3 regions of the Bacillus haimaensis genome follow, and region 3 is predicted to be linked to each of the others. Evidence: a T-box and tRNA genes for the amino acid it is inferred to sense, from the RefSeq annotation. Region 3 holds a T-box; the other regions hold tRNA genes.
The links. A T-box is a leader RNA that pairs with one kind of tRNA and senses whether it is charged. The one in region 3 lies ahead of pheS (phenylalanine--tRNA ligase subunit alpha), so its partner is inferred to be a tRNA-Phe.
Positions count from the first base shown of each region.

Region 1: it encodes a tRNA-Phe, which carries the amino acid that the T-box ahead of pheS (phenylalanine--tRNA ligase subunit alpha) is inferred to sense. The anticodon was not compared.
Region 2: it encodes a tRNA-Phe, which carries the amino acid that the T-box ahead of pheS (phenylalanine--tRNA ligase subunit alpha) is inferred to sense. The anticodon was not compared.

Region 1 is NZ_CP158164.1:441,991-451,303, forward strand. It holds rRNA gene ABN702_RS02040 (16S ribosomal RNA) at 1-1,062, shown strand, start outside; rRNA gene ABN702_RS02045 (23S ribosomal RNA) at 1,355-4,287, shown strand; rRNA gene rrf (5S ribosomal RNA) at 4,400-4,516, shown strand; tRNA gene ABN702_RS02055 (tRNA-Val) at 4,528-4,603, shown strand; tRNA gene ABN702_RS02060 (tRNA-Thr) at 4,669-4,744, shown strand; tRNA gene ABN702_RS02065 (tRNA-Lys) at 4,764-4,839, shown strand; tRNA gene ABN702_RS02070 (tRNA-Leu) at 4,848-4,928, shown strand; tRNA gene ABN702_RS02075 (tRNA-Gly) at 4,944-5,018, shown strand; tRNA gene ABN702_RS02080 (tRNA-Leu) at 5,027-5,115, shown strand; tRNA gene ABN702_RS02085 (tRNA-Arg) at 5,150-5,226, shown strand; tRNA gene ABN702_RS02090 (tRNA-Pro) at 5,231-5,307, shown strand; tRNA gene ABN702_RS02095 (tRNA-Ala) at 5,322-5,394, shown strand; tRNA gene ABN702_RS02100 (tRNA-Met) at 5,423-5,499, shown strand; tRNA gene ABN702_RS02105 (tRNA-Ile) at 5,506-5,582, shown strand; tRNA gene ABN702_RS02110 (tRNA-Ser) at 5,598-5,690, shown strand; tRNA gene ABN702_RS02115 (tRNA-Met) at 5,736-5,812, shown strand; tRNA gene ABN702_RS02120 (tRNA-Asp) at 5,816-5,891, shown strand; tRNA gene ABN702_RS02125 (tRNA-Phe) at 5,908-5,983, shown strand; tRNA gene ABN702_RS02130 (tRNA-Thr) at 6,005-6,080, shown strand; tRNA gene ABN702_RS02135 (tRNA-His) at 6,105-6,177, shown strand; tRNA gene ABN702_RS02140 (tRNA-Gly) at 6,189-6,262, shown strand; tRNA gene ABN702_RS02145 (tRNA-Ile) at 6,266-6,342, shown strand; tRNA gene ABN702_RS02150 (tRNA-Asn) at 6,353-6,427, shown strand; tRNA gene ABN702_RS02155 (tRNA-Ser) at 6,433-6,523, shown strand; tRNA gene ABN702_RS02160 (tRNA-Glu) at 6,541-6,612, shown strand; gene glgB (1,4-alpha-glucan branching protein GlgB) at 7,235-9,127, shown strand; gene ABN702_RS02170 (glucose-1-phosphate adenylyltransferase) at 9,124-9,313, shown strand, end outside.
Region 2 is NZ_CP158164.1:2,920,936-2,930,248, forward strand. It holds gene ABN702_RS14820 (PrkA family serine protein kinase) at 1-1,793, opposite strand, end outside; gene trmL (tRNA (uridine(34)/cytosine(34)/5-carboxymethylaminomethyluridine(34)-2'-O)-methyltransferase TrmL) at 2,320-2,820, opposite strand; gene ABN702_RS14830 (amidase domain-containing protein) at 2,884-3,771, opposite strand; gene queG (tRNA epoxyqueuosine(34) reductase QueG) at 3,865-5,004, opposite strand; gene ABN702_RS14840 (B3/4 domain-containing protein) at 5,127-5,825, shown strand; tRNA gene ABN702_RS14845 (tRNA-Gly) at 5,945-6,018, opposite strand; tRNA gene ABN702_RS14850 (tRNA-Leu) at 6,053-6,133, opposite strand; tRNA gene ABN702_RS14855 (tRNA-Leu) at 6,158-6,246, opposite strand; tRNA gene ABN702_RS14860 (tRNA-Cys) at 6,280-6,353, opposite strand; tRNA gene ABN702_RS14865 (tRNA-Gly) at 6,365-6,439, opposite strand; tRNA gene ABN702_RS14870 (tRNA-Gln) at 6,444-6,518, opposite strand; tRNA gene ABN702_RS14875 (tRNA-His) at 6,589-6,664, opposite strand; tRNA gene ABN702_RS14880 (tRNA-Trp) at 6,683-6,756, opposite strand; tRNA gene ABN702_RS14885 (tRNA-Tyr) at 6,788-6,871, opposite strand; tRNA gene ABN702_RS14890 (tRNA-Thr) at 6,879-6,954, opposite strand; tRNA gene ABN702_RS14895 (tRNA-Phe) at 6,978-7,053, opposite strand; tRNA gene ABN702_RS14900 (tRNA-Asp) at 7,061-7,136, opposite strand; tRNA gene ABN702_RS14905 (tRNA-Met) at 7,141-7,217, opposite strand; tRNA gene ABN702_RS14910 (tRNA-Val) at 7,264-7,339, opposite strand; tRNA gene ABN702_RS14915 (tRNA-Glu) at 7,424-7,498, opposite strand; tRNA gene ABN702_RS14920 (tRNA-Ser) at 7,508-7,599, opposite strand; tRNA gene ABN702_RS14925 (tRNA-Asn) at 7,606-7,680, opposite strand; rRNA gene rrf (5S ribosomal RNA) at 7,690-7,806, opposite strand; rRNA gene ABN702_RS14935 (23S ribosomal RNA) at 7,919-9,313, opposite strand, start outside.
Region 3 is NZ_CP158164.1:671,190-680,502, reverse strand. It holds gene rnhC (ribonuclease HIII) at 1-432, shown strand, start outside; gene pheT (phenylalanine--tRNA ligase subunit beta) at 1,107-3,521, opposite strand; gene pheS (phenylalanine--tRNA ligase subunit alpha) at 3,536-4,570, opposite strand; T-box leader at 4,621-4,858, opposite strand; gene ABN702_RS03235 (TrmH family RNA methyltransferase) at 5,068-5,871, opposite strand; gene sspI (small acid-soluble spore protein SspI) at 5,944-6,150, shown strand; gene ABN702_RS03225 (nuclease-related domain-containing protein) at 6,172-7,158, opposite strand; gene ABN702_RS03220 (M42 family metallopeptidase) at 7,423-8,508, opposite strand; gene ABN702_RS03215 (dUTP diphosphatase) at 8,576-9,064, opposite strand; gene ABN702_RS03210 (sigma-w pathway protein ysdB) at 9,176-9,313, shown strand, end outside.

The DNA of each region.
Region 1 (9,313 bases), 230 kb from region 3:
CGGTACCTAACCAGAAAGCCACGGCTAACTACGTGCCAGCAGCCGCGGTAATACGTAGGTGGCAAGCGTTATCCGGAATTATTGGGCGTAAAGCGCGCGCAGGTGGTTTCTTAAGTCTGATGTGAAAGCCCACGGCTCAACCGTGGAGGGTCATTGGAAACTGGGGAACTTGAGTGCAGAAGAGGAAAGTGGAATTCCAAGTGTAGCGGTGAAATGCGTAGAGATTTGGAGGAACACCAGTGGCGAAGGCGACTTTCTGGTCTGTAACTGACACTGAGGCGCGAAAGCGTGGGGAGCAAACAGGATTAGATACCCTGGTAGTCCACGCCGTAAACGATGAGTGCTAAGTGTTAGAGGGTTTCCGCCCTTTAGTGCTGCAGCTAACGCATTAAGCACTCCGCCTGGGGAGTACGGTCGCAAGACTGAAACTCAAAGGAATTGACGGGGGCCCGCACAAGCGGTGGAGCATGTGGTTTAATTCGAAGCAACGCGAAGAACCTTACCAGGTCTTGACATCCTCTGACAACCCTAGAGATAGGGCTTTCCCCTTCGGGGGACAGAGTGACAGGTGGTGCATGGTTGTCGTCAGCTCGTGTCGTGAGATGTTGGGTTAAGTCCCGCAACGAGCGCAACCCTTGATCTTAGTTGCCAGCATTAGGTTGGGCACTCTAAGGTGACTGCCGGTGACAAACCGGAGGAAGGTGGGGATGACGTCAAATCATCATGCCCCTTATGACCTGGGCTACACACGTGCTACAATGGACGGTACAAAGGGCAGCAAAACCGCGAGGTCGAGCCAATCCCATAAAACCGTTCTCAGTTCGGATTGCAGGCTGCAACTCGCCTGCATGAAGCCGGAATCGCTAGTAATCGCGGATCAGCATGCCGCGGTGAATACGTTCCCGGGCCTTGTACACACCGCCCGTCACACCACGAGAGTTTGTAACACCCGAAGTCGGTGGGGTAACCTTTTGGAGCCAGCCGCCTAAGGTGGGACAGATGATTGGGGTGAAGTCGTAACAAGGTAGCCGTATCGGAAGGTGCGGCTGGATCACCTCCTTTCTAAGGATTATGACGCTGTTTGTTTTGTTTAGTTTTGAGAGAGCATTCTCTCAAAAAAATATGCGCTTGCGTCTGCAAGTGAATTCAATAAGTTGGATTCCTCAGCGCATGGCAGCATGAAGTAACGGTCTGAAGCATCGCATGAAGTGATGCAAATCAGTAGCCATGTTCCTTGAAAACTAGATAACGTTAAGTAATATCAAGATACATTCACAAGTATCGTTCATCTTAGTAATTTTCTTTTAAGATATCATCGCTGATATCGAAAAAACATGACAATTAGTTTGTCAACGGTTAAGTTATTAAGGGCGCACGGTGGATGCCTTGGCACTAGGAGCCGATGAAGGACGGGACTAACACCGATATGCTTCGGGGAGCTGTAAGTAAGCTTTGATCCGGAGATTTCCGAATGGGGAAACCCACTGCTCGTAATGGAGCAGTATCTTTACCTGAATACATAGGGTACTGAAGGCAGACCCGGGGAACTGAAACATCTTAGTACCCGGAGGAAGAGAAAGCAAACGCGATTTCCTGAGTAGCGGCGAGCGAAACGGAATTAGCCCAAACCAAGAGGCTTGCCTCTTGGGGTTGTAGGACACTCAACATGGAGTTACAAAGGAACGGGGTAAATGAAGCGATCTGGAAAGGTCCGTCATAGAAGGTAAAAACCCTGTAGTTGAAACTTCGTTCCCTCCTGAGTGGATCCTGAGTACGGCGGGACACGAGAAATCCCGTCGGAAGCAGGGAGGACCATCTCCCAAGGCTAAATACTCCCTAGTGACCGATAGCGAACCAGTACCGTGAGGGAAAGGTGAAAAGCACCCCGGAAGGGGAGTGAAATAGATCCTGAAACCGTGTGCCTACAAGTAGTTAGAGCCCGTTAATGGGTGATAGCGTGCCTTTTGTAGAATGAACCGGCGAGTTACGATCCCGTGCAAGGTTAAGTCGATGAGACGGAGCCGTAGCGAAAGCGAGTCTGAATAGGGCGAATGAGTACGTGGTCGTAGACCCGAAACCAGGTGATCTACCCATGTCCAGGGTGAAGTTCAGGTAACACTGAATGGAGGCCCGAACCGACTCACGTTGAAAAGTGAGCGGATGAGGTGTGGGTAGGGGTGAAATGCCAATCGAACCTGGAGATAGCTGGTTCTCTCCGAAATAGCTTTAGGGCTAGCCTCATATGTTAGAGTCTTGGAGGTAGAGCACTGATTGGACTAGGGGTCCTCATCGGATTACCGAATTCAGTCAAACTCCGAATGCCAAAGACTTATCTATGGGAGTCAGACTGCGAGTGATAAGATCCGTAGTCAAGAGGGAAACAGCCCAGACCGCCAGCTAAGGTCCCAAAGTATACGTTAAGTGGAAAAGGATGTGGAGTTGCTTAGACAACCAGGATGTTGGCTTAGAAGCAGCCACCATTTAAAGAGTGCGTAATAGCTCACTGGTCGAGTGACTCTGCGCCGAAAATGTACCGGGGCTAAACGTATCACCGAAGCTGCGGACTGTTCTTACGAACAGTGGTAGGAGAGCGTTCTAAGGGCGTTGAAGCTAGACCGGAAGGACTGGTGGAGCGCTTAGAAGTGAGAATGCCGGTATGAGTAGCGAAAGAAGGGTGAGAATCCCTTCCACCGAATGCCTAAGGTTTCCTGAGGAAGGCTCGTCCGCTCAGGGTTAGTCGGGACCTAAGCCGAGGCCGAAAGGCGTAGGCGATGGATAACAGGTTGATATTCCTGTACCACCTCCACTCCGTTTGAGCAATGGGGGGACGCAGAAGGATAGGGTAAGCGCACTGTTGGATATGTGCGTCTAAGCAGCAAGGCTGAGAAGTAGGCAAATCCGCTTCTCCTATAAGGCTGAGCTGTGACAGCGAGGGAAATATAGTACCGAAGTTCCTGATTTCACACTGCCAAGAAAAGCCTCTAGCGAGGAGTATGGTGCCCGTACCGCAAACCGACACAGGTAGGCGAGGAGAGAATCCTAAGGTGAGCGAGAGAACTCTGGTTAAGGAACTCGGCAAAATGACCCCGTAACTTCGGGAGAAGGGGTGCTCTGTTAGGGTGTTAAAGCCCGAGAGAGCCGCAGTGAATAGGCCCAGGCGACTGTTTAGCAAAAACACAGGTCTCTGCGAAGCCGTAAGGCGAAGTATAGGGGCTGACGCCTGCCCGGTGCTGGAAGGTTAAGGGGAGAGGTTAGCGCAAGCGAAGCTTTGAACCGAAGCCCCAGTAAACGGCGGCCGTAACTATAACGGTCCTAAGGTAGCGAAATTCCTTGTCGGGTAAGTTCCGACCCGCACGAAAGGCGTAACGATCTGGGCACTGTCTCAACCAGAGACTCGGTGAAATTATAGTACCTGTGAAGATGCAGGTTACCCGCGACAGGACGGAAAGACCCCGTGGAGCTTTACTGTAGCCTGATATTGAATTTTGGTACAGCTTGTACAGGATAGGTAGGAGCCTGAGAAGCCGGAGCGCTAGCTTCGGTGGAGGCGTCGGTGGGATACTACCCTGGCTGTATTGAAATTCTAACCCGCAGCCCTTATCGGGCTGGGAGACAGTGTCAGGTGGGCAGTTTGACTGGGGCGGTCGCCTCCTAAAGAGTAACGGAGGCGCCCAAAGGTTCCCTCAGAATGGTTGGAAATCATTCGCAGAGTGTAAAGGCACAAGGGAGCTTGACTGCGAGACCTACAAGTCGAGCAGGGACGAAAGTCGGGCTTAGTGATCCGGTGGTTCCGCATGGAAGGGCCATCGCTCAACGGATAAAAGCTACCCCGGGGATAACAGGCTTATCTCCCCCAAGAGTCCACATCGACGGGGAGGTTTGGCACCTCGATGTCGGCTCATCGCATCCTGGGGCTGTAGTCGGTCCCAAGGGTTGGGCTGTTCGCCCATTAAAGCGGTACGCGAGCTGGGTTCAGAACGTCGTGAGACAGTTCGGTCCCTATCCGTCGTGGGCGCAGGAAATTTGAGAGGAGCTGTCCTTAGTACGAGAGGACCGGGATGGACGCACCGCTGGTGTACCAGTTGTCTTGCCAAAGGCATAGCTGGGTAGCTACGTGCGGACGGGATAAGTGCTGAAAGCATCTAAGCATGAAGCCCCCCTCAAGATGAGATTTCCTTTTACTTCGGTAAGTAAGATCCCTGAAAGATGATCAGGTAGATAGGTTCGAGGTGGAAGCATGGCGACATGTGGAGCTGACGAATACTAATCGATCGAGGACTTAACCCAAAAAACAATGAACGGCACTTGTGAATCTTGATAAGAAAAACGTTATCTAGTTTTGAAGGAATATAGCAAATAATGCTTGATTTTCTTTCAAAAGTTTATATAATATTAATAGTCTGGTGGCGATAGCGAAGAGGTCACACCCGTTCCCATACCGAACACGGAAGTTAAGCTCTTCAGCGCCAATGGTAGTTGGGGGCTGTCCCCCTGTGAGAGTAGGACGTTGCCAGGCTATATATATTCGGAGGATTAGCTCAGCTGGGAGAGCATCTGCCTTACAAGCAGAGGGTCGGCGGTTCGATCCCGTCATCCTCCACCAAGATTTTTTCACGTAGTGAAAATAATCAACCATTTTTCACGCAGTGAAAATAATCATCATTTCATGCCGGTGTAGCTCAGTTGGTAGAGCAACTGACTTGTAATCAGTAGGTCGTGGGTTCGACTCCTATCGCCGGCACCACTTTTCTTAAATATTTTACGTGCCATTAGCTCAGTCGGTAGAGCATCTGACTTTTAATCAGAGGGTCGAAGGTTCGAGTCCTTCATGGCACACCATTTATCTTGCGGGTGTGGCGGAATTGGCAGACGCGCTAGACTTAGGATCTAGTGTCTTTGACGTGGGGGTTCGAGTCCCTTCACCCGCATTGTAATTTTATAACGCGGAAGTAGTTCAGTGGTAGAACACCACCTTGCCAAGGTGGGGGTCGCGGGTTCGAATCCCGTCTTCCGCTCCAACAGACTTGCCGGGGTGGCGGAACTGGCAGACGCACAGGACTTAAAATCCTGCGGTAGGTGACTACCGTACCGGTTCGATTCCGGTCCTCGGCACCAGATTTTCTTCGCAGAAGCAAAATAACTTTCATAAGCGCCCGTAGCTCAATTGGATAGAGCGTTTGACTACGGATCAAAAGGTTAGGGGTTCGAGTCCTCTCGGGCGCGCCATTTACGGGGAGTAGCTCAGCTTGGTAGAGCACTTGGTTTGGGACCAAGGGGTCGCAGGTTCGAATCCTGTCTTCCCGACCATTAAGATTTCATTTGGGGCCTTAGCTCAGCTGGGAGAGCGCCTGCTTTGCACGCAGGAGGTCAGCGGTTCGATCCCGCTAGGCTCCACTTATAGAAATATAAACTTCACTTTTTTGGCGGTGTAGCTCAGCTGGCTAGAGCGTACGGTTCATACCCGTGAGGTCGTGGGTTCGACTCCCTCCGCCGCTACCAAAAAAAGGACCTTTAGCTCAGCTGGTTAGAGCAGACGGCTCATAACCGTCCGGTCGTAGGTTCGAGTCCTACAAGGTCCACCAGAAATTCTTATATTCGGAGGAATACCCAAGTCCGGCTGAAGGGATCGGTCTTGAAAACCGACAGGGGCGTCAAAACCCGCGGGGGTTCGAATCCCCCTTCCTCCTCCATTATATATATAAGAATGATGAGAATTTTATATGTATTTACATTGTCGCGGGGTGGAGCAGTCCGGTAGCTCGTCGGGCTCATAACCCGAAGGTCGCAGGTTCAAATCCTGTCCCCGCAACCAAATGGTCCCGTGGTGTAGCGGTTAACATGCCTGCCTGTCACGCAGGAGATCGCCGGTTCGATCCCGGTCGGGACCGCCATTTTTAACTTAATAGTGGCTCGGTAGCTCAGTTGGTAGAGCAATGGACTGAAAATCCATGTGTCGGCGGTTCGATTCCGTCCCGAGCCACCATTTTTATATTAATGAACATTAGCCGGTGTAGCTCAGTTGGTAGAGCAACTGACTTGTAATCAGTAGGTCGTGGGTTCGACTCCTATCGCCGGCACCAGTTCTACAAAAAAATAGTATTATGGCGGTTGTGGCGAAGTGGTTAACGCACCTGATTGTGGTTCAGGCATTCGTGGGTTCGATTCCCATCAGTCGCCCTTTTTTTTTTGCGGGTGTAGTTTAATGGTAAAACCTCAGCCTTCCAAGCTGATGTCGTGGGTTCGATTCCCATCACCCGCTCCATATGGGCCTATAGCTCAGCTGGTTAGAGCGCACGCCTGATAAGCGTGAGGTCGGTGGTTCGAGTCCACTTAGGCCCACCATATGATTTATTCCACCATAGCTCAGCGGTAGAGCATTCGGCTGTTAACCGAAGGGTCGTAGGTTCGAATCCTACTGGTGGAGCCATATTCGGGGAAGTACTCAAGTGGCTGAAGAGGCGCCCCTGCTAAGGGTGTAGGTCGTGTAAGCGGCGCGAGGGTTCAAATCCCTCCTTCTCCGCCATCAAAATTCAATCATGCGGCCCGTTGGTCAAGCGGTTAAGACACCGCCCTTTCACGGCGGTAACACGGGTTCGAATCCCGTACGGGTCATCAAAAAGTTGTGGTATTTTTATAAATATCATGGCTTTTTTTATTTTGCGAATTTGTTTGAATAAGCCTTTCTTCTCTTTACGTCGTAATAAAAAATATGATAATTTGATCTTATATTATTTTTTGATCCCCGGATTTTCTCATTATAAACGATATCAGTCCAATCAAATTCCTCCTAAACTAGCTGCTCCTTATTCCCCAAAGAAACTTCTTCTAACTTATTTTTATACCCCATATACTACCCAATAAAACCCAAATTCAAATAATAATATTATTATTTTTATATAACTTTTAAGATGTAACCGCTTCCACATTCATTCACCCTTCTTTTTCTGTAAAAAACTTTTCGACAAAATCTCTTATAAAACAATTGAATATCCTGTCATATTTTCTTTATTGTAAACCTTTACATTTATTCAGTCATATCAAGAACTCTGAAGGGATGGTAATGGAAGCGGTTTCCGTAAAACAGCGTATTTTCGACAAAATAGCAAAATATTGTGAATTTTGTAATTTCGTGTCTAGCGATTGGACCTTGTCGTAAAAAGGAGAATGGGTTAAAAAAGAGAATAGTAAAGTATAACAATAATCTTTTTGAAACTATTCCGAAAGGGTGACGATATTGATTGCAACGAGCGCCACTGATTTTCAGCTGCACCTATTTCATGAAGGGACCTTGTATAAAAGCTATGAGCTTTTTGGTGCACATGTAATAAAGCATCGGAAAAAGGTTGTCGGCACCAGGTTTACAGTCTGGGCACCTCATGCAAAGGCGGTTAGGCTGATTGGTACATTCAATGACTGGAATGGAAAAGAATACGTATTAGAAAAACTGAATAATGAGGGTGTCTGGAGTATTCAATTGCCAGAAGAGCTAACTGGCCACCTTTACAAATATGAAATAGTGACAAAAGAAGGGGAAGTGTTACATAAGTCTGATCCATTTGCATTTCATGCAGAGGTCCGTCCAAAGACCGCTTCCATCGTCTATGACCTGGAAGGATACAAGTGGAAGGATCAAAACTGGCGGAGACGAAAAAAGAGAAAGCTAGTGTATGAGAAGCCGATGTTCATTTACGAATTACATATGGGCTCATGGAAAAAGAAGGAGAACGGAGAGCTATACTCCTATTTGGAGCTAATAGAAGAATTGATTCCCTATGTGAAAGAGCATAAATTTACTCATATAGAGCTCTTGCCATTGATTGAGCATCCTTATGACAGGTCTTGGGGATATCAGGGGACAGGTTATTATGCTGCAACGAGCCGTTATGGCACTCCACGTGAGTTAATGGCTTTTATTGATGCCTGTCATCAAGAGGATATCGGGGTGATACTGGATTGGGTACCTGGACACTTCTGTAAGGATGCGCATGGGCTATCCATGTTTGATGGAACTCCAACATTTGAGTATCAAACCTACAATGATCGGGAAAATGAGGTATGGGGAACGTCCAATTTCGATTTGGGGAAGCCTGAAGTAAGAAGCTTTCTGATTTCCAATGCGATGTTTTGGATGGAGCATTTCCATGTGGATGGATTCAGGGTAGACGCTGTTGCCAATATGCTGTATTGGCCCAATACGCAGGAAGTCCATGCGAATCCTTTTGCACAGGAATTCTTGAAAAAGCTGAATGAAGCGGTTTTTGAATTCGACTACAGTGCACTGATGATCGCGGAGGATTCAACGGATTGGCCATTGGTTACCTCCCCTACATCTGTTGGAGGACTTGGTTTTAACTATAAATGGAATATGGGCTGGATGAATGACATTCTTAGCTATATGGAGGCTCCTCCCGAGCAAAGGAAGCATTTGCATGACAAGGTCACCTTTTCCATAGTCTATGCCTTTTCAGAGAATTTCATTTTACCTTTTTCCCATGACGAAGTAGTCCATGGGAAGAAATCTTTATTGAATAAGATGCCAGGAGAATACCAGGATAAGTTCAAGCAGCTGAGGCTATTGTATGCTTTTCTGGTCGCCCATCCAGGTAAAAAGCTGCTATACATGGGAAGTGAATTTGGCCAGTTTGATGAATGGAAGGACCTCGAGCAGCTCGACTGGTTCCTACTGGAAGAGTATGAAACACATCAGCAGATGAATCTATATGTAAAAGATCTGCTTGCCTTCTACCAGAGTCAAAAGGCTTTATATGAACTGGATCATTCACCTGATGGATTTGAGTGGATTGATGCAGATAATCGGGAACAAAGCATTTTCTCCTTTGTTCGAAAAGGAAAGAAGCAATCTGATACACTCGTGGTCTTATGTAATTTTACCGGAGCGTCCTATGAACAGTATAAAATTGGTGTTCCACTTTTAGCGGATTATGAAGAGGTTTTCCATTCCGATCACGTACAGATTGGTGGTACAGGTATCGGAAATGAGGAGGTAATTAGTGCGCAGGAAGGTGCATATCACGGCAAGGAGTTTCATATGATGGTCAATGTTGCGCCCTATGGAGTGAGCATGTGGCGTCCTAGGAAAATTCGAGGGGAGAGTAATGGGAGATGATGAAGAATAAATGTGTAGCAATGTTACTGGCAGGAGGAAAAGGAAGCCGATTAAGTTCCTTGACTAAAACACTTGCAAAACCTGCTGTACCGTTCGGTGGGAAATATCGGATCATTGATTTTGCATTAAGCAACTGCACCAACTCCGGGATTCATACGGTTGGCGTTTTGACACAATATCAGCCAC
Region 2 (9,313 bases), 2.2 Mb from region 3:
TTCAATTGCGTCTCATCCGGGGTCTTGGATGAAGTCGTGATCTTCACCACATCCTTCAGATCAGCAAACAGCTTCTTCTGTATAGCTTCTCTCAGGCGCTCATGGGAGTTGTAGTCAAACCGCTTCCCTTTGCGCGCATAGGCGGAGATGCGGATCAGAATCTCTTCACGGAATGCCTTCTTCGCATTTTCCGAAATACCGATCTGCTCCTCAATGGAACGCATCAGCTTTTCGTCTGCACTCATTTCTTCCCCGGTTAACGGATCGCGCAGTTTCGCTTTATTGCAATACGCCTCCACGTTATCCAGATAGTTATCCATCAATGTCTTAGCAGACTCCTCATAGGAATACACGAACGCCTTCTGTACTTCCTTTTTCGCGATATTATCATATTCTTTTCTGGCAACCGAAATGAAGTTCAGGAATCGTTCACGGTCCTCATTGGATATGGAGGCATGCTGATCCAATCCTTCCTTCAGGGAACGCAGCACATCAAGGGCATTGATGGATGGCACTTCTTTTCGAATAATTGTAGAAGAAATACGGTTGATGACATAACGAGGATCGATCCCGCTCATTCCTTCATCCGCATACTCCTTTTTAAGCTCCTGAATATCGACCGAATTGAAGCCCTCCACCGACTCTCCATCATACAGGCGCATCTTCTTCACCAGATCAATATCACCGCGCTTGGCTTCCTTCAAGCGGGTAAGAATAGTAAACATAGCTGCCACTCTTAACGTATGAGGAGCAATATGAACGTTCGCAACATCGCTCTCATTAATCATCTTCTCATAAATTCTTTCTTCTTCTGTCAGCCTCAAATTATATGGAACCGGCATTACGATAATACGCGAATGCAATGCCTCGTTCTTCTTATTGGCGATAAACGAGCGATATTCCGTTTCATTCGTATGCGCGACAATCAATTCATCCGCACTAATGAGCGCAAATCGCCCAGCTTTGAAATTCCCCTCCTGCGTCAAGGACAATAAGTGCCATAGAAACTTCTCATCGCACTTTAGCATCTCCTGGAATTCCATCATCCCACGATTCGCCTTATTGAGCTCCCCATCAAAACGATAGGCACGCGGGTCGGATTCAGAACCAAACTCCGCTATGGTTGAAAAGTCGATACTGCCCGTCAGATCTGCAATATCCTGCGACTTCGGATCGGATGGACTGAAGGTACCGATACCGACACGCTGATTCTCCGATAGGAAAATCCGCTCAACCAATACATCTTCAATACGTCCCCCATATTCTTTTTCAAGCCTCATCATATTCAATGGCGACAGATTGCCTTCAATTCGAATGCCATACTCCTGATAGAAGTCATCCCTTAAATGGTGCGGGATCAGATGAAGGGGATCTTCATGCATCGGGCACCCCTTGATCGCAAAGATTGCTCCACGTTCTGTATGGGAATACTGCTCCAACCCTCTTTTTAAAATGGTGACAAGCGTAGATTTCCCCCCACTGACAGGTCCCATCAGAAGAAGAATCCTTTTTCGGACATCCAACCGCTTTGCTGCTGGATGGAAATACTCCTCTACCAAGCGCTCCAATGCTTCCTCCAAGCCGAACAAAGCACTGCTGAAGAAATTATACTTCCGCTGGCCATTTACCTCTTCCACACCAGCATCTTTGATCATATTGTAAACCCTTGAATGAGCGGATTGCGCTACCCATGGTTCCCTTTTTATAATCTCCAAGTACTCTCCGAAGGTTCCTTCCCACTTCAGCCGCTGTTCTTCTTCCCGATACTTTTCAATTTTTCTTAAAATATCCATAAGGACCTCCCCTTTATTACATCTTCAAGAGCGTGATTGCGTGATTAATATACTCTATGCTCATCCTGAATGAAACATGCTAAGAAAAGCGGAGGGCGCTCGTTTTGCGGCGTACAAACTGGAGCACACTGACTGAGATAAAGGAAACACGGAGAGCGCTAGCGATCCGATGTTGACTTATCGTAGGGAAGTGGGCGAAGTTTGTTAGCCGCAAGCGCCCGGAGCTAGACAATGAAAAGCGGAGCCGGCTCGTTCTGCCCCGACATAAAAATGGCTGTCATAAATTATCCACACATTCCATTCACATTACTTGTCCTTTGGGATATAATATAGATAGTATGCTTACTTGAAACTACCTTACATAAGGAGGAATTATCTATGGGAACAAGCGGATTCCTGATTCTTGGCGTTTGCCTAGCATTCCTAACAGCAATTTTCACTGCTGGCTTTGAAGGAAAACCAGGTACTCGTAAAAAGTAATAAAAGCACATACAAAAAAGGCCTCCACATGGAAGGCCTTTTCTATTTACACTTCCGGACATTCGATGGAAAGATCCGGATAGCCCTGCTGACGCAAAGCTTCATATATTAAAATAGCTGCCGTGTTCGATAAGTTCAACGAACGGACATTGGTCGTCATCGGCAAACGCAGGCACCGCTCTAAATTGCTCTGAATCAAGTCCTTCGGCAAACCGGTCGTCTCTCTCCCGAAAACAAAGAAGTAGTCTTTATCCAGACTGCTGTAATCAAAAGAGCTATGCGGCTTTGTTCCATACTTCGTAATATAGAAAAATTCCGCTTCCTTGTTCTTTTCAAACAACTCATCCAAAGAATCGTAATATAACACGTTCACAAATTCCCAATAATCCAGACCCGCTCTTTTCAGCATTTTATCATCTGTTGAAAAGCCCAAAGGTCGGATCAGGTGCAAAGTAGTGTTGGTTGCTGCACAAGTACGTGCAATGTTTCCTGTATTAGCCGGAATCTCTGGTTGATATAGTACAACATGTAATCCCACAATCGTCACCTCAATTTATACCTCAAATATTTCCTATACAACAATACCTTTTTATTGAATGAGAAGCAACCTTTAATTCCTGTCGATGATATGAAAAAACTTGTATTTGATATTCGGTGTATAAGCGGTGGAATCCTCATACTTCCAATACCGCATTCTACTATTATAAGTGTGCGCATTTACCAGTGGCTCATTATTCGGATCCTTGGCTACCACAATCGTATTATGGTCAAATCGACCATCACCTTCAAAATCATAACAGATGACATCCCCTGGCATGAGCAGATCCGCACGTGCCACTTCTCTTGACTTCATCCCCGATTTGGCAGTAGGGAGGTACCAGCGGAGGGCATTTGCGACAGTCCAGGTGTAGCTCCAGTCTTTGTTCCTCATCCACCACGCACCGCTTTTTTTCGGATAACCAACCATTGGAGCTCCGCCTTCATGCAAGCACTGAGAAATGTAATTTGTACAGTCCACATCAAATTTCTTGTACTTTGGATTAAACGTATTCCACCATTGCTCCGCGTAGCGAACTGCTTCCAACCTATTATAAGTAAATCTCACGTTCCTTTCCAAGTCTTCCTCCTCCATCGATGGAAGGGATACCTCCTGCATATTCACGCCCTCTTCATGCAGGGGTATATCCTGGACAACATCTTCTCCATGCCAAACTGCATAGCGTTGATCCGCTTCTTCCTCCATATACAGCTCTTCCTTAAGCTTTATGAGATACCTCACATGCACTTCATATATGGCTGCCTCTTCGTCCATATCCCTGTTCATGGATAGGATTCTCCCAGTTGCGTAACATTTCACGATTTCCGCACCTCGCCTGCGATGCATCTCCTGCTTACTTGAAATAGTATCTCCATTAATAATGGCTCTACCTGAATGCCTGCTTTTAGATACATATTGTTCCAACCTTTTCTGAATATGCAGCATAAGCTTCTCCCTCATGTACAACCCTCCATCATATTATCCTTATATTCATAGTATGATGGGGGATTGATAATCATTAGAAAAAGTTGGAATACAAAAAAAACGAGAGTTTCACCCCTCGCCTTTTAGCATCTCTATCCCTTTATCAATTTCAGATCGTACATCTTCATCCTTTTCTGTCTCTTTAAACTTAATTAATGCTTCCAGCGCAGATATATCTCCTATTTTTCCGACTGCCCAAGCAGCAGTACCACGTATAACAGGCCTAGTATCATTCTTCATCAATTCCAATAGATCAGGAACAGCCGTCTTGTCCTTATAATGTGCCAGCGCCAAAATGGCATTACGCTGGATAGGCTTCTTCCCTCTCCACGAGCCTGAAACCCTTTCAAACCTTTCCTTGAATTCCCTATTTGATATTGTGAGAAGAGGCTTCAACGTTGGCTTCACAATTTCTGGATCCGGCTCCATTTCAGGATGCAAATGAAAGTCCATCCCCTTGTTTTCAGGACATACCGTCTGACAGGTATCACAGCCATAAAGTCGGTTACCGATCTTCGTCCGATACTCCTCTGCCAGGAACCCTTTCGTCTGTGTCAAAAACGCAATGCATTTATTCGAATCGAGCTGTCCACCTTGAACAAGCGCTCCTGTCGGACATACCTCCACACATTTATTGCATGTACCGCAATTATCCTCCAAAGGCTTATCCGGTTCAAAGGCAATGGTCGTAATCATTTCCCCTAGATACACATAAGACCCAAACTCGGGAGTAATGATTGCACAGTTCTTACCGCTCCAGCCGATGCCTGCACGTTCTGCTACAGCACGGTCACTAAGCTCACCTGTATCAACCATTGATTTCATAGATGCATCAGGCTGTTTCTCCCTTATGAATGCCTCCAACTGCTGGAGCTTGTCCCTCAAAATATGATGATAGTCCATTCCCCAGGAAGCACGGCAGAAAATCCCTCTCCGATCCTCCCGTGTACTCCGTGGAGCATCCTTCAGCTTCGACGGATAGGCCAATGCGATGGCAATGATTGATTTAGCTCTTGGAAGCAGCAATTCAGGATTCGTCCTCTTCTCAATATCAGACTCCTCAAAGCCAGACTGAAACCCGTTTTCCTGCTGCACTCGCAACCTCTCTTTCAACCCGGTAAAAACACCTGCACTAGCAAATCCGATTTTATCGATACCTATCTCTTTGCTAAAAGCAATTATCTCGTCCTTCAACTTCCGGTTGGCTATATTCAAAATAAACACCTCCTCTATAAAAACTGCTTAAAGCCTTTCTATCATTCATCATTTCTATATCCTAAACGAAATATGATACACTTACCATATTGAAAACAATGGAAGGGATGAAAAGTATGCAAGTAACGCTGGAATCTATAGTCAAAAAACTTATCCCCAATGCAAAATTCGGTATCATATTCTATGAAGATATCACAATTGGCAGCTCCCCTCAAATGCTGAAAGGAAGGATCCGCCTTTTTCAGGAATCCTTGAACATAGACCTGCTTGAGAAAGAAATGAAAGACATACCAGGAATCATGGAATGGCGGTCTGTCTTCAAACAAACCGGCACAGACCCTTCCAGATATCGCCCTTCGGTTGAAGCCCTTTATCGCCGTATTAAAAAAGGACAGTTCCTGGAGCCTTTCAACTCTGCTGTAGACCTGAATAACTTCTTCTCCCTAAAATACGAAATCCCCCTAGGTATCTATGATTCCACAAAGATTAACGGGGACATCTCCATTACAATTGGAGAGGCAGAAAGCACCTACGAAGGACTCAATGGTCGGGAAATCAGCCTCAAGAACATGGTACATGCAAAAGACGCCACAAGCTCCTTCGGCAGTCCCTTTGTAGACAGCCAAAGAACCGCCATCACAGAAACCACCACTTCAGCAGTACAGATCATATACCTTAAGCCCTCCATGGACACAGAAGAATGCAAAAAAATGCTAGACGCCATTCTAAAAATGTTCACCCAAGTCCATGGCGGCACGGGACGCGTAGTCATGTTGGGGACAGGTTCCTTGTCCCACATAAACAACAGCATATAAATTGAGAGCCTCTTCATTTAACAAGAAGGGGCCTTTTGCATTCGCTGCCTTTTATGTATAAACTAAAAAACGCAATGCATCGTTTTCAAGAAACGAGACACTGCGTTATATACTATGTATGGAGCGGGTGATGGGAATCGAACCCACGACATCAGCTTGGAAGGCTGAGGTTTTACCATTAAACTACACCCGCATAGACAGGTTCGAGAACTTGTCTATACTTTAAGTACCGGTGGCCGGGGTCGAACCGGCACTCCAGAGGAACACGATTTTGAGTCGTGCGCGTCTGCCAATTCCGCCACACCGGCATAACAATAAAACAACTATTCAAATGGTGCCGAGGACCGGAATCGAACCGGTACGGTAGTCACCTACCGCAGGATTTTAAGTCCTGTGCGTCTGCCAGTTCCGCCACCCCGGCTTATATCTATATAAGCCTTCGTTTTTTGAATAGTGGAGGTGGCAACCGGATTTGAACCGGTGATAAAGGTTTTGCAGACCTTGGCCTTACCACTTGGCTATGCCACCTGAATGTTATATGGAGCGGAAGACGGGATTCGAACCCGCGACCCCCACCTTGGCAAGGTGGTGTTCTACCACTGAACTACTTCCGCAAAATGGCTGGGCTAGCTGGATTCGAACCAACGCATGTCGCAGTCAAAGTGCGATGCCTTACCGCTTGGCTATAGCCCAATAATATTGCTATTAATATTTATGCTATTTGTATTGATCTATATGAGTAAATCAATCATTTAAAAAATAATGGGGCGACTGATGGGAATCGAACCCACGAATGCCTGAACCACAATCAGGTGCGTTAACCACTTCGCCACAACCGCCACAATATTAATAAAAATTGGCAGGGGCAGTAGGAATCGAACCCACACCGGAGGTTTTGGAGACCTCTGTTCTACCGTTAAACTATGCCCCTATAGATGAATATGTTACTCTTTTTTAGAAAATGGTGGAGGGGGGCAGATTCGAACTGCCGAACCCGAAGGAGCGGATTTACAGTCCGCCGCGTTTAGCCACTTCGCTACCCCTCCATATATGTGGTGCCGGCGATAGGAGTCGAACCCACGACCTACTGATTACAAGTCAGTTGCTCTACCAACTGAGCTACACCGGCAAATGAAAACTTTTCAAGGAAAATGGTGGCTCGGGACGGAATCGAACCGCCGACACATGGATTTTCAGTCCATTGCTCTACCAACTGAGCTACCGAGCCTTAAAAATGGCGGTCCCGACCGGGATCGAACCGGCGATCTCCTGCGTGACAGGCAGGCATGTTAACCGCTACACCACGGGACCATTTTGGTTGCGGGGACAGGATTTGAACCTGCGACCTTCGGGTTATGAGCCCGACGAGCTACCAGACTGCTCCACCCCGCGATAATATTAATTAAGTTATGACTTATAGTATTCTATAAAAACTTAATGGTGGAGGATGACGGGATCGAACCGCCGACCCTCTGCTTGTAAGGCAGATGCTCTCCCAGCTGAGCTAATCCTCCAATGTAATAAAAGTTATTTTCAAAAGGAATATTTTTTTCGCTAGCGCGATTTGGTTAGTTATTTTCGCTAGCGCGAAAAAACTTTGGTGACCCGTACGGGATTCGAACCCGTGTTACCGCCGTGAAAGGGCGGTGTCTTAACCGCTTGACCAACGGGCCAATAAATAATGGCGGAGAGCAAGGGATTTGAACCCTTGAGACGGCGTTGACCGTCTACACGATTTCCAATCGTGCTCCTTCGGCCACTCGGACAGCTCTCCATAATATGGCTCCACCAGTAGGATTCGAACCTACGACCCTTCGGTTAACAGCCGAATGCTCTACCGCTGAGCTATGGTGGATCAATATCAGCCTGGCAACGTCCTACTCTCACAGGGGGACAGCCCCCAACTACCATCGGCGCTGAAGAGCTTAACTTCCGTGTTCGGTATGGGAACGGGTGTGGCCTCTTCGCCATCATTACCAGACAAATATTATTATAATATATCTTTGAAGAAAATCAAGCATTTTTTTGCTATATTCCTTCAAAACTAGATAACGTTTTTCTTATCAAGATTCACAAGTGTCGTTCATTGTTTTTTGGTTAAGTCCTCGATCGATTAGTATTCGTCAGCTCCACATGTCGCCATGCTTCCACCTCGAACCTATCTACCTGATCATCTTTCAGGGATCTTACTTACCGAAGTAAAAGGAAATCTCATCTTGAGGGGGGCTTCATGCTTAGATGCTTTCAGCACTTATCCCGTCCGCACGTAGCTACCCAGCTATGCCTTTGGCAAGACAACTGGTACACCAGCGGTGCGTCCATCCCGGTCCTCTCGTACTAAGGACAGCTCCTCTCAAATTTCCTGCGCCCACGACGGATAGGGACCGAACTGTCTCACGACGTTCTGAACCCAGCTCGCGTACCGCTTTAATGGGCGAACAGCCCAACCCTTGGGACCGACTACAGCCCCAGGATGCGATGAGCCGACATCGAGGTGCCAAACCTCCCCGTCGATGTGGACTCTTGGGGGAGATAAGCCTGTTATCCCCGGGGTAGCTTTTATCCGTTGAGCGATGGCCCTTCCATGCGGAACCACCGGATCACTAAGCCCGACTTTCGTCCCTGCTCGACTTGTAGGTCTCGCAGTCAAGCTCCCTTGTGCCTTTACACTCTGCGAATGATTTCCAACCATTCTGAGGGAACCTTTGGGCGCCTCCGTTACTCTTTAGGAGGCGACCGCCCCAGTCAAACTGCCCACCTGACACTGTCTCCCAGCCCGATAAGGGCTGCGGGTTAGAATTTCAATACAGCCAGGGTAGTATCCCACCGACGCCTCCACCGAAGCTAGCGCTCCGGCTTCTCAGGCTCCTACCTATCCTGTACAAGCTGTACCAAAATTCAATATCAGGCTACAGTAAAGCTCCACGGGGTCTTTCCGTCCTGTCGCGGGTAACCTGCATCTTCACAGGTACTATAATTTCACCGAGTCTCTGGTTGAGACAGTGCCCAGATCGTTACGCCTTTCGTGCGGGTCGGAACTTACCCGACAAGGAATTTCGCTACCTTAGGACCGTTATAGTTACGGCCGCCGTTTACTGGGGCTTCGGTTCAAAGCTTCGCTTGCGCTAACCTCTCCCCTTAACCTTCCAGCACCGGGCAGGCGTCAGCCCCTATACTTCGCCTTACGGCTTCGCAGAGACCTGTGTTTTTGCTAAACAGTCGCCTGGGCCTATTCACTGCGGCTCTCTCGGGCTTTAACACCCTAACAGAGCACCCCTTCTCCCGAAGTTACGGGGTCATTTTGCCGAGTTCCTTAACCAGAGTTCTCTCGCTCACCTTAGGATTCTCTCCTCGCCTACCTGTGTCGGTTTGCGGTACGGGCACCATACTCCTCGCTAGAGGCTTTTCTTGGCAGTGTGAAATCAGGAACTTCGGTACTATATTTCCCTCGCTGTCACAGCTCAGCCTTATAGGAGAAGCGGATTTGC
Region 3 (9,313 bases):
AAGCTTCAACAGAGCGGCATGACACAAGGTAAAATCAAAGCGATATTGCATAACAAGGCCTTAGAGAACGTGCTTGGCAAAATTGTACCGGAAAAGCCGGACGCCATTCTGATCGACCAGTTTGCTGAAGCGGGCGTGTACTACAGGCATGTGGCAAAAGAAAAGACCATCATCAAAGAGAATGTATACTTTTCCACAAAAGCAGAAGGCCTTCATCTTTCAGTGGCAGCAGCATCCATTATCGCACGCTATTCTTTTTTGAAAGAGATGGACAAAATCAGTGAGATTGCAGGTGTCACCATCCCTAAAGGTGCCGGGGCAAAAGTGGATGAGGTTGCTGCAAAAGTGATTCGAACTCACGGTGAATCAATTTTGAACAGCATAGCCAAGGTCCATTTCGCCAATACGCTGAAAGCCAGAAAATTGGTTTGATGTTTTTGCATCTGTTTACAGCCTTTGAGGTTGTGCTATAATCAATCTATACACATATTCGAAGAAGCCAAAGTGTTGGACGCACTTTGACCCTTAACAGTATAACTCCCGCAGAAGCACGGCTACTGTGGAGTCGAACGTACTAATAACTCACCCGACTGCCTAACAGCGAATCAGTAGTCACGGGTGGGTTATTTTTTTGTCATTTCCTTAATCAGCACAATTACTAGATTCACAAATGCAAAGAGGAATAGTCCTGAGGTCAAAAATAGCTGCATTTCACTCATACGGTCACCCCCGTTCTCCACAGGGACTCACCGCACCACCCGTTCCTATTATACTGTCTCCTCTATTATACCACTCTATCAGAAAAACAGAACACCTGTTCTTATAAATCGTACGTTTTACCTATTTTTTAGTAGAATTTTTTAATCTTGTTGAACACCGCTGTTGATTTCCACAAAAGGCTTCGCTTTCCGCGGGGCGGTGCTGGAGCCTCCTCGGGCTTTGCCCTGCGGGGTCTCCAGCCTACCGCTACCTCCCGCAGGAGTCTTCGCCTTTTGCTCCAATCACCAGCTAGTATACTTCAATTGCAAACGTCCTTATTAACAGGAGGTATAAAAAAAGAGACACCATCTTGTTAGAATGGCATCTCTCATCATTTCTTACTTTATTCAGCTTCTCAACACAGCGTCAAATTTCTCTTCGACTGCCTTCAGAACTTTTGTGTGAACTTTTGTTACTTCTTCGTCAGTCAGTGTGTGCTCAGGGTGGTAGTAGCGCAACGCGAATGCGACTGATTTTTTGGAAGCGTCAATTTTATCTCCTTCGTATACGTCGAACACCTGAACATCAGTGAGTAGTGTTCCGCCAGTCTCCTTGATCACCGCTTTCAGCTCGCCTGCTGGCGTACTACGGTCGACTACAAGTGCGATGTCACGACCGATGGATGGGAATCTAGGGATGGCCTCGTATTTGATTTCTTCCACATTGGCACCAAGAAGGTCTGTTAATGAAAGCTCGAACACGAAAGTCTCAGGTAGATCCAATTCATTTAACTTTTCCGGATGAAGCTGGCCGATGAAACCGACACTTTCTCCGTTCAAAAGGATCTCTGCAGTACGTCCAGGATGCAAGCCGTCTTTCTCTGCACGAGTATATGAAATTTCTTCACTTATACCAAGCATTGCGAACATGCCTTCCAGGATTCCTTTTGCCACAAAGAAGTCAACGGCCTTTTTTTCACCCTGCCAAGGATGCTGCTCCCATAATCCTGTCAATGCTCCAGCCAGACGCTCTTTTTCAGAAGGCAGGATGCTATCATCGGATCCAATGAAAACTGATCCAACTTCATAGACTGCATTTGCAGGCAAGGAACGAGCGATATTATGCTGCAGCGCCTCCAATAGATGTGGAACAAGGCTTAAACGCAAGGTACTTCTCTCTTCACTCATCGGCATCGCCAAACGGATTACTTTTCCATCCTCAAGAGCGAATTGCTTCGCACGCTCTTCACTTGTCAAGGAATACGTGATGTTCTGGATTAGACCGGCACCTTCCAGATAGCGTCGAACCTTACGGCGTTTCGCTTGATAAGGAGTCAATACTCCAGGTGTCGCTGCACTTACCGGCAGGGTTGTTGGAATGTTATCGTAACCGTAAAGACGAGCCACTTCTTCCACTAGGTCCTCTTCGATAGTGATGTCGCCGCGACGTGTAGGTACCGTTACAGTAAAGCTTCCGTTGTCTTCTTTCACTTCGAATTGAAGTCTAGTAAAGATATCCTTCACTTCAGCCGCTGTGACGCTTGTGCCAAGAACGGAATTGATTTTTTCCACCGTAGTCACTACCACTGCAGGCTCCACTTTTAACGTGTTCACTTCAACAGAACCGCTGACCACTTCTCCGCCGGCATACTCTGCCATCAACGCAACGGCTCTTTCTGCCGCTTCACGCGTGCGGTTCGGATCGATTCCTTTTTCAAAACGGGCACTTGCTTCACTGCGCAGTCCGTGGTCTTTGGATGCTTTACGGACAGTTACTCCGTTAAAGTATGCAGACTCAAGCAGGATTGTGGTAGTGTCTGATTGAACCTCTGAATTCGCTCCACCCATTACACCTGCAAGGGCGATCGGTTCCGTACCATTTGTGATGACCAAATGATCTTCCGTTAATGTGCGTTCTGCATCGTCAAGCGTGATGATTTTTTCATCTTTGTTCGCACGACGAACAAGAACTTCCTTGCTTCCTAGACGATCATAATCGAATGCATGCAATGGCTGACCATATTCCAATAAAATATAGTTCGTAATGTCGACTACATTGTTATGTGGACGAATTCCAGCTGCCATCAAACGACCTTGCATCCAAAGTGGAGCAGGACCGATTTTCACATTCTTCACGATTTTCGCCACATATAACGGGTTGTCTTCTGCTGCATCCACATTAACTGAGACGTAGTCGGAAGCCTGTTCATTGTTTGCATCGTATGCTGTTTCCGGCCATTTCACTTCTCTTCCAAGGATTGCGCCGACTTCATAGGCCACTCCAAGCATACTCAAGGCGTCCGAACGGTTTGGCGTCAAGCCAAGCTCCATTACCTTGTCGTTACGGTTCAAGTAATCGAGTGCATCTGTCCCGACTTCCACGCCTTCTGGGAAGACGAAAATTCCTTCTGCAAATTCCTTGGCTACAAGCTTGGAACCGATGCCAAGCTCCTGCAGGGAACAAATCATTCCATTTGACTCTTCGCCGCGCAGTTTCGCACGCTTTATTTTAAAATTGCCGGGAAGAACAGCGCCAACTTTCGCAACAGCAACCTTCTGGCCCTTATCAACGTTTCGTGCACCACAGATAATCTGCACCGGCTCTTCGTCTCCAACGTCCACAAGACATTTGTTCAGCTTATCGGCATTCGGGTGCTGCTCTCTTTCAAGGACATGACCGACTACAACACCTTGGATTCCATCATTCAGAAGCTCCACGCCTTCCACTTCAATACCGCTTCTTGTAATCTTTTCCGCCAGGTCCTCTGCGGAAATATCATCTATATTTACGTAATCTTTTAACCAATTGTAAGATACTAACATGGTTTTCCCTCCTCTTAAACTCGATTGAATTGCTTCACGAAACGCTGATCGTTCGTGTAGAAATGGCGGATGTCATCAATGCCGTAACGCAGCATTGCAATACGCTCCGGCCCCATTCCGAAAGCAAATCCCTGATATTTTTTCGGGTCATAGCCGGACATCTCGAGTACGCGGGGATGAACCATACCAGCACCTAGAATCTCGATCCAGCCTGTGCCCTTGCACATGCCACAGCCTTTTCCTCCACATTTCGCACATGTCACATCAATCTCAACGGATGGCTCAGTGAATGGGAAGAAGCTTGGGCGCAGACGGATTTCACGGTCTTCGCCGAACATTTTTTTCGCAAAAGTTTCAAGCGTACCTTTTAAGTCACTCATGCTGATATTCTCATCGATGACAAGTCCCTCAATTTGCGTGAACTGATGGGAGTGGGTCGCATCGTCATCATCACGGCGATACACTTTACCAGGACAGATGATCTTGATTGGCCCTTTTTCCTTGTTCGCTTCCATTGTTCTTGCCTGTACAGGGGAAGTTTGCGTACGCAATAACACTTCATCCGTAATATAGAAGGAATCCTGCATATCACGCGCCGGGTGATCCTTCGGCAGGTTCAATGCTTCGAAATTGTAATAGTCCGTTTCAACTTCCGGACCTTCTGTGATTGTGTATCCCATTCCAAGGAACAGGTCTTCAATTTCTTCGATTACCTTTGTTAAAGGATGTGGATTTCCTGTTGGTGCAGGACGTCCCGGTAATGTTACGTCGATGGTTTCAGAAGCAAGCTTTTTCGCTACCTCCGCCTTTTCCATTTCCGCCTGTTTTTCTTCGATTTTAGAAGCAACAGCTTCACGGACAACATTTGCAAGTGCCCCCATTTTCGGGCGCTCTTCGGCAGACAGCTTACCCATTCCTTTTAAAATTTCAGTGATTGGCCCCTTTTTTCCAAGGTACGCAACACGCACTTCATTCAACTGCTTTAAATCCTGTGCTTGGCTAACCTGCTCTAACGCAAGTGCTTCGAGTTCCTTTAAACGCTCTTCCACATCTATTCCTCCTTGATTCCTTTTTTGACAAATAAAAAACTCGCCCCTCAAAAAGGGACGAGATATTCGCGGTACCACCCTAGTTAACAAAGAGTTTGTGCCCTTTGTTCGCTCCATTCCAGATAACGGCTATCTAACCGGAACACCTTTACAGCATGTTTGCTGGTCCAAGTGCCAACTCAGGAGGTGAAATTTCACTTAGCCTTCCTTAAAAATGCTTGCAGTCTACGGCATTTTTTCCCTGAAAAAGGTTGGGAGTAAGCTACTTTCCTCTGTCATTGCTTTAATCTTTATAAGGATGTTCAAAAAGTCCGGTAAAAATAGCTTCGAATTTCTTCGTCAGCTTGCTTCTCCGCTCCTCACGTATCCCAAATATACGCTGCGGTGCTCGAGACTTCGCTTCCTCGAACTTCTTTGCTCTTTTTATCCTCCTTTTTGAACATGCATTTTATGTAACTATTTTTATATTATATTGAAAACAGATGCCGGATGCAACTCTATCCGCGTAAATAATACATTAAAATTCCTGCTGCGACACCGACATTCAACGATTCACTCTGACCAAAGATCGGGATGTAGAGGTTTTGGTTCGTCTGGTTGAGGTGCTCTGGTGCCATGCCTTTTCCCTCGTTGCCGAGGATAAGGGCAAAGGACTCGGAAGGTTTCACTTCATTGTAGGGTATCCCATTTTGAAGAGATGTTCCGAAAACCGGTATCCCTTGCTCCTTTGCTTGTTGGATCCACTCCTGCAGATTTCCTCTTATGATGGGCAAGTGAAAAAGGGATCCCTGGGTGGAACGGATGACCTTGGAGCTGTATAGATCTGCACACCCTTCTCCCAGGATGACCATATCCAAGCCTGCAGCATCAGCCGTTCTTATCATCGTGCCCACATTTCCCGGATCTTGTACATTATCCAGGAAAAGTAGCCGTTGATTCGGTTTGATGGCCTGTTCATCACTTTTGGATATCCGGCAGATGGCGGCGATCCCCTGCGGCGTTTCCGTTTCACTGAGTTCCTTTAGCACATTAGGAACAGCATAAATGAGTTCCACGTTGTTCAGGTTCCAGTCGGATGGGATGGAGCGGTCTTCCGCTACAATGATTTCTTCAATGAGACCTTCTATTTTCAACGCTTCCTCGATCAGGTGAAAGCCTTCAATCAGGAACATTCCTGACTGTTCGCGTTCTTTCTTTTTATGCAGCTTCTTCCACTGCTTCACTTTATTATTTTTTACCGATTCAATATGCTTCAACGTCGTAATTCTCCTTTTAGTGCTCGATACTGCTATTATACGCATTTTTTATACATATTTAAAGCCGTGAACAGACAAGCTAGGGATGATACTATTTTTCCCTACGAGGTGATAAGGATGAATTTGAATTTACGTCATGCTATTCGTCAGAATGTGGAAGGCAATTCCCAAGACCAACTTAGAGATACGATCCTAGATGCCATTAATAAAGGCGAGGAAAAAATGCTTCCAGGTTTAGGCGTGTTGTTTGAGGTAATTTGGGAGAATTCCTCCGAGCAGGAAAAATCAGAAATGCTCTCTACACTTGAGGACGGATTGAAATAGTATTAAGTTGAGGCAGCTCCTTTAAGGGGGCTGTTTTGTTTTTTGCATTCTTTTTTGGAGTGTGTAGGTGCGCTGGTATTTGGATCCACAATGTTGAAGTGCAAGTGAGGAGATTAATTTTGAGGTAATGGAATCAGATGGAAGTCCAAGGAATTCTTTGAGTTGTCTATGTGTGATGCTTGGTCCAAATATAAGTAGACGATCTTCCAAAGCGGCTAAGTGTGCATTTTTTGACTTATTCCTGCACCTTGTACAAACCCACCCACCTCCTTTTCTTATCACAGATATTTCCATGCAACTTGGACATTGTATCCCCGTTAGAATCTCTTCAGGCGCAATATTATACCGCTCTAAAATGTTTATATCCTCTTCACGGTGTTTCTTTAATAACAATCTTGATAGCTTTGCCAGTTCTTTTTCCGTTAGTATCGGCTCGGCATGATTTCGTTCCATTTCTTCAATTTTAGTTAAAAGGTTGTGGCTATGAATCACTGAGCGGGAGGCATTTACTCGGGAATCGGCTCTGATGATTGTTTGGGGATTGGTAAAACAAACAAAAGATTCAATTGGGAGTTCATTTATTTTATGGTCTTTAAGCCATTTTTTCAGTCTGTGCTTCTGCAATTTAATTTGACTCAGGGGATTAAGGAAACCTTCTTCCTTCCCATTCAAAGTCCTAATAAATTGATCAAAGTGGCTTTCGAATAAAACAGTACCGATGATGTTTTTGATTTCTAAAATGAGGATATATCGGGTGGTCAAAATGAGGATGTCCATCTGAAATGCATAGTTGTTGTTTATCAACCTTAAACTGTGAAAAATAAGATGTTTTTGCGGATTTAAAAAGGTCAAATGATATTTCATGGAAAGTTCACCTTTATACCCTGCCATCCTTTTTGCGAAATCCTGCTCGATTAGTAGCCTTTTAGGGTGATCTTTAGCAATTCTTCTGAGTAAAGCCTCTAAAATAAGAATAATAAGCGGTATTTCTAGTGGTTTTTTTATCATGGATAACCTCCTAATAGCTTAGTGAGTTTTATCTTACCATAATTTAGAATTTATGCAGGTATTTTTCAGTGTTTTTTTGAAGTTCGTTCGAAAATGTACCGAGTTCGTGCGAAACTGGCAATAGTTCGTGCCGAAAAGCACCGAGTTCGTGCCAAACTGCCCTTAGTTGATGCCGATCCCCATATTCGAACCCCAGCTTCACAACCTACACAAAAAAAGAACCCATCGCCCAACCGAGCGACGGGTTCCCAATTATCATTCTAATCAATCAAAAGTCAATCTCTCAACCGTCTCACGATCCAAACGCTTGATCACTTCCGCAATCAGCTTCACTGCGTTCTCGTAGTCATCACGATGTAGCATTGCTGCATGTGAGTGGATGTAGCGGGTTGCAATCGTGATGGACAATGCTGGTACACCTTGAGCAGTCAGATGGATTGCTCCGGAGTCCGTACCGCCTCCTGCAACGGAGTCGAATTGATATGGAATGTCCATTTCGTCCGCTACGCCAGTTACAAAGTCACGCAAGCCTTTGTGGGAGATCATGCTCGCATCATAAAGGATGATTTGCGGACCTTTGCCCATTTTGCTGAGTGCTTCCTTTTCGGTTACGCCTGGAGTGTCCCCTGCGATTCCAACGTCAACACCGAAGCCTATGTCAGGCTGGATCAGGTTAGCGGATGTTTTCGCACCGCGAAGTCCCACTTCCTCTTGCACCGTTCCTACGCCGTATACCACGTTTGGATGGTCTGCATCTTTTAAATGCTTCAATACGTCAATAGCGATGGCACAGCCGATACGGTTATCCCATGCTTTTGCAAGAAGCATTTTTTCGTTGTTCATGACGGTGAATTCGAAGTAAGGAACCACCTGGTCGCCAGGACGAACGCCCCATTCCTGTGCTTCTTCACGGCTGGATGCACCGATATCAATGAACATGTCCTTGATATCAACCGGCTTTTTGCGCGCTTCTGCAGGCAGGATGTGCGGCGGCTTGGAACCGATGACGCCTGTTACGTCCCCTTTGCTAGTTACAATCGTTACTCGTTGTGCTAGCATAACCTGGGACCACCAGCCACCAACTGTTTGGAAGCGCAGGAATCCGCGATCATCAATGTTTGTTACCATGAATCCGACTTCATCCAAGTGGCCGGCTACCATTACTTTCGGTCCGTCCGCTTTCCCGATTTTCTTTGCAATCAAGCTTCCCAATCCGTCTGTCATGACTTCATCTGCAAAAGGAGTTATGTATTTTCTCATTACATCGCGCGGTTCTTTTTCATTGCCTGGAATACCCTTTGCATCTGTTAAATCTTTTAGCATGGTTAATGTTTCATCTAATTTAGCCATTTATTTCGACCCCCTTAATTTCTCTCAATGAATATTATACAGAAAACTCTTACTAATGTAAAAAACATTAGTATCCCTGCTGCTGCCTCTTATGATTCTCTAGATTCTTTTCCATATACGCCTCTTCTACTTCTTTCCAAGAAAAGCCGAGCATCTCACCTAGTTCCACGTAGGTTGCAAACAGCACCTGAAACGGTTCCTCCTGCTTTTCGACACGGAACATGCTTATTAGATCGTATAGTACTAAAAATTGATCGGTGAGCGATTCTGTTCTGGTCCCCACTTCACTTGGAATTTCATCTGTGTAGCCTAACGTCAATCCAACGGAAAGGAGAAAATGGACCCCATCCACATATTCCTCGAGTATGACACTTCGTTCAGAGGCAGGCTTGACGCTCCAGAACTTGAAGCATCTTGTTTCGTTGGCCAGTTCTCCCAGTTCAACAAGGAGCGCCAACATTTTTTTGTCGACAAGATCTCTATTGTCCAGTCCGTGCTGTTCTTCTATTTTTGCATCGAGTTTCTTCTGCATCGTATAAAGCTCTTTTAGTCCCATATGTACCGCCTTTTTAAATTTTTTAAAAATAAAATGAAACCTTCTGTTCCCCTAACCCGTATAAAAGGTATTTTATAATAAATTTTATGTTTTTGCGAAGGAGAAGCGAATATGTTTTTTATTATCCTCATACGATTGGCATTGCTTGCACTCATTATTTTTATTATTTATTCGATCTTCAAGTATTTGCTCAATCCGAAACGGAAACTGGAGCTTGCCCATGAGCAGAAGAACTTTTACCTGCTTGAT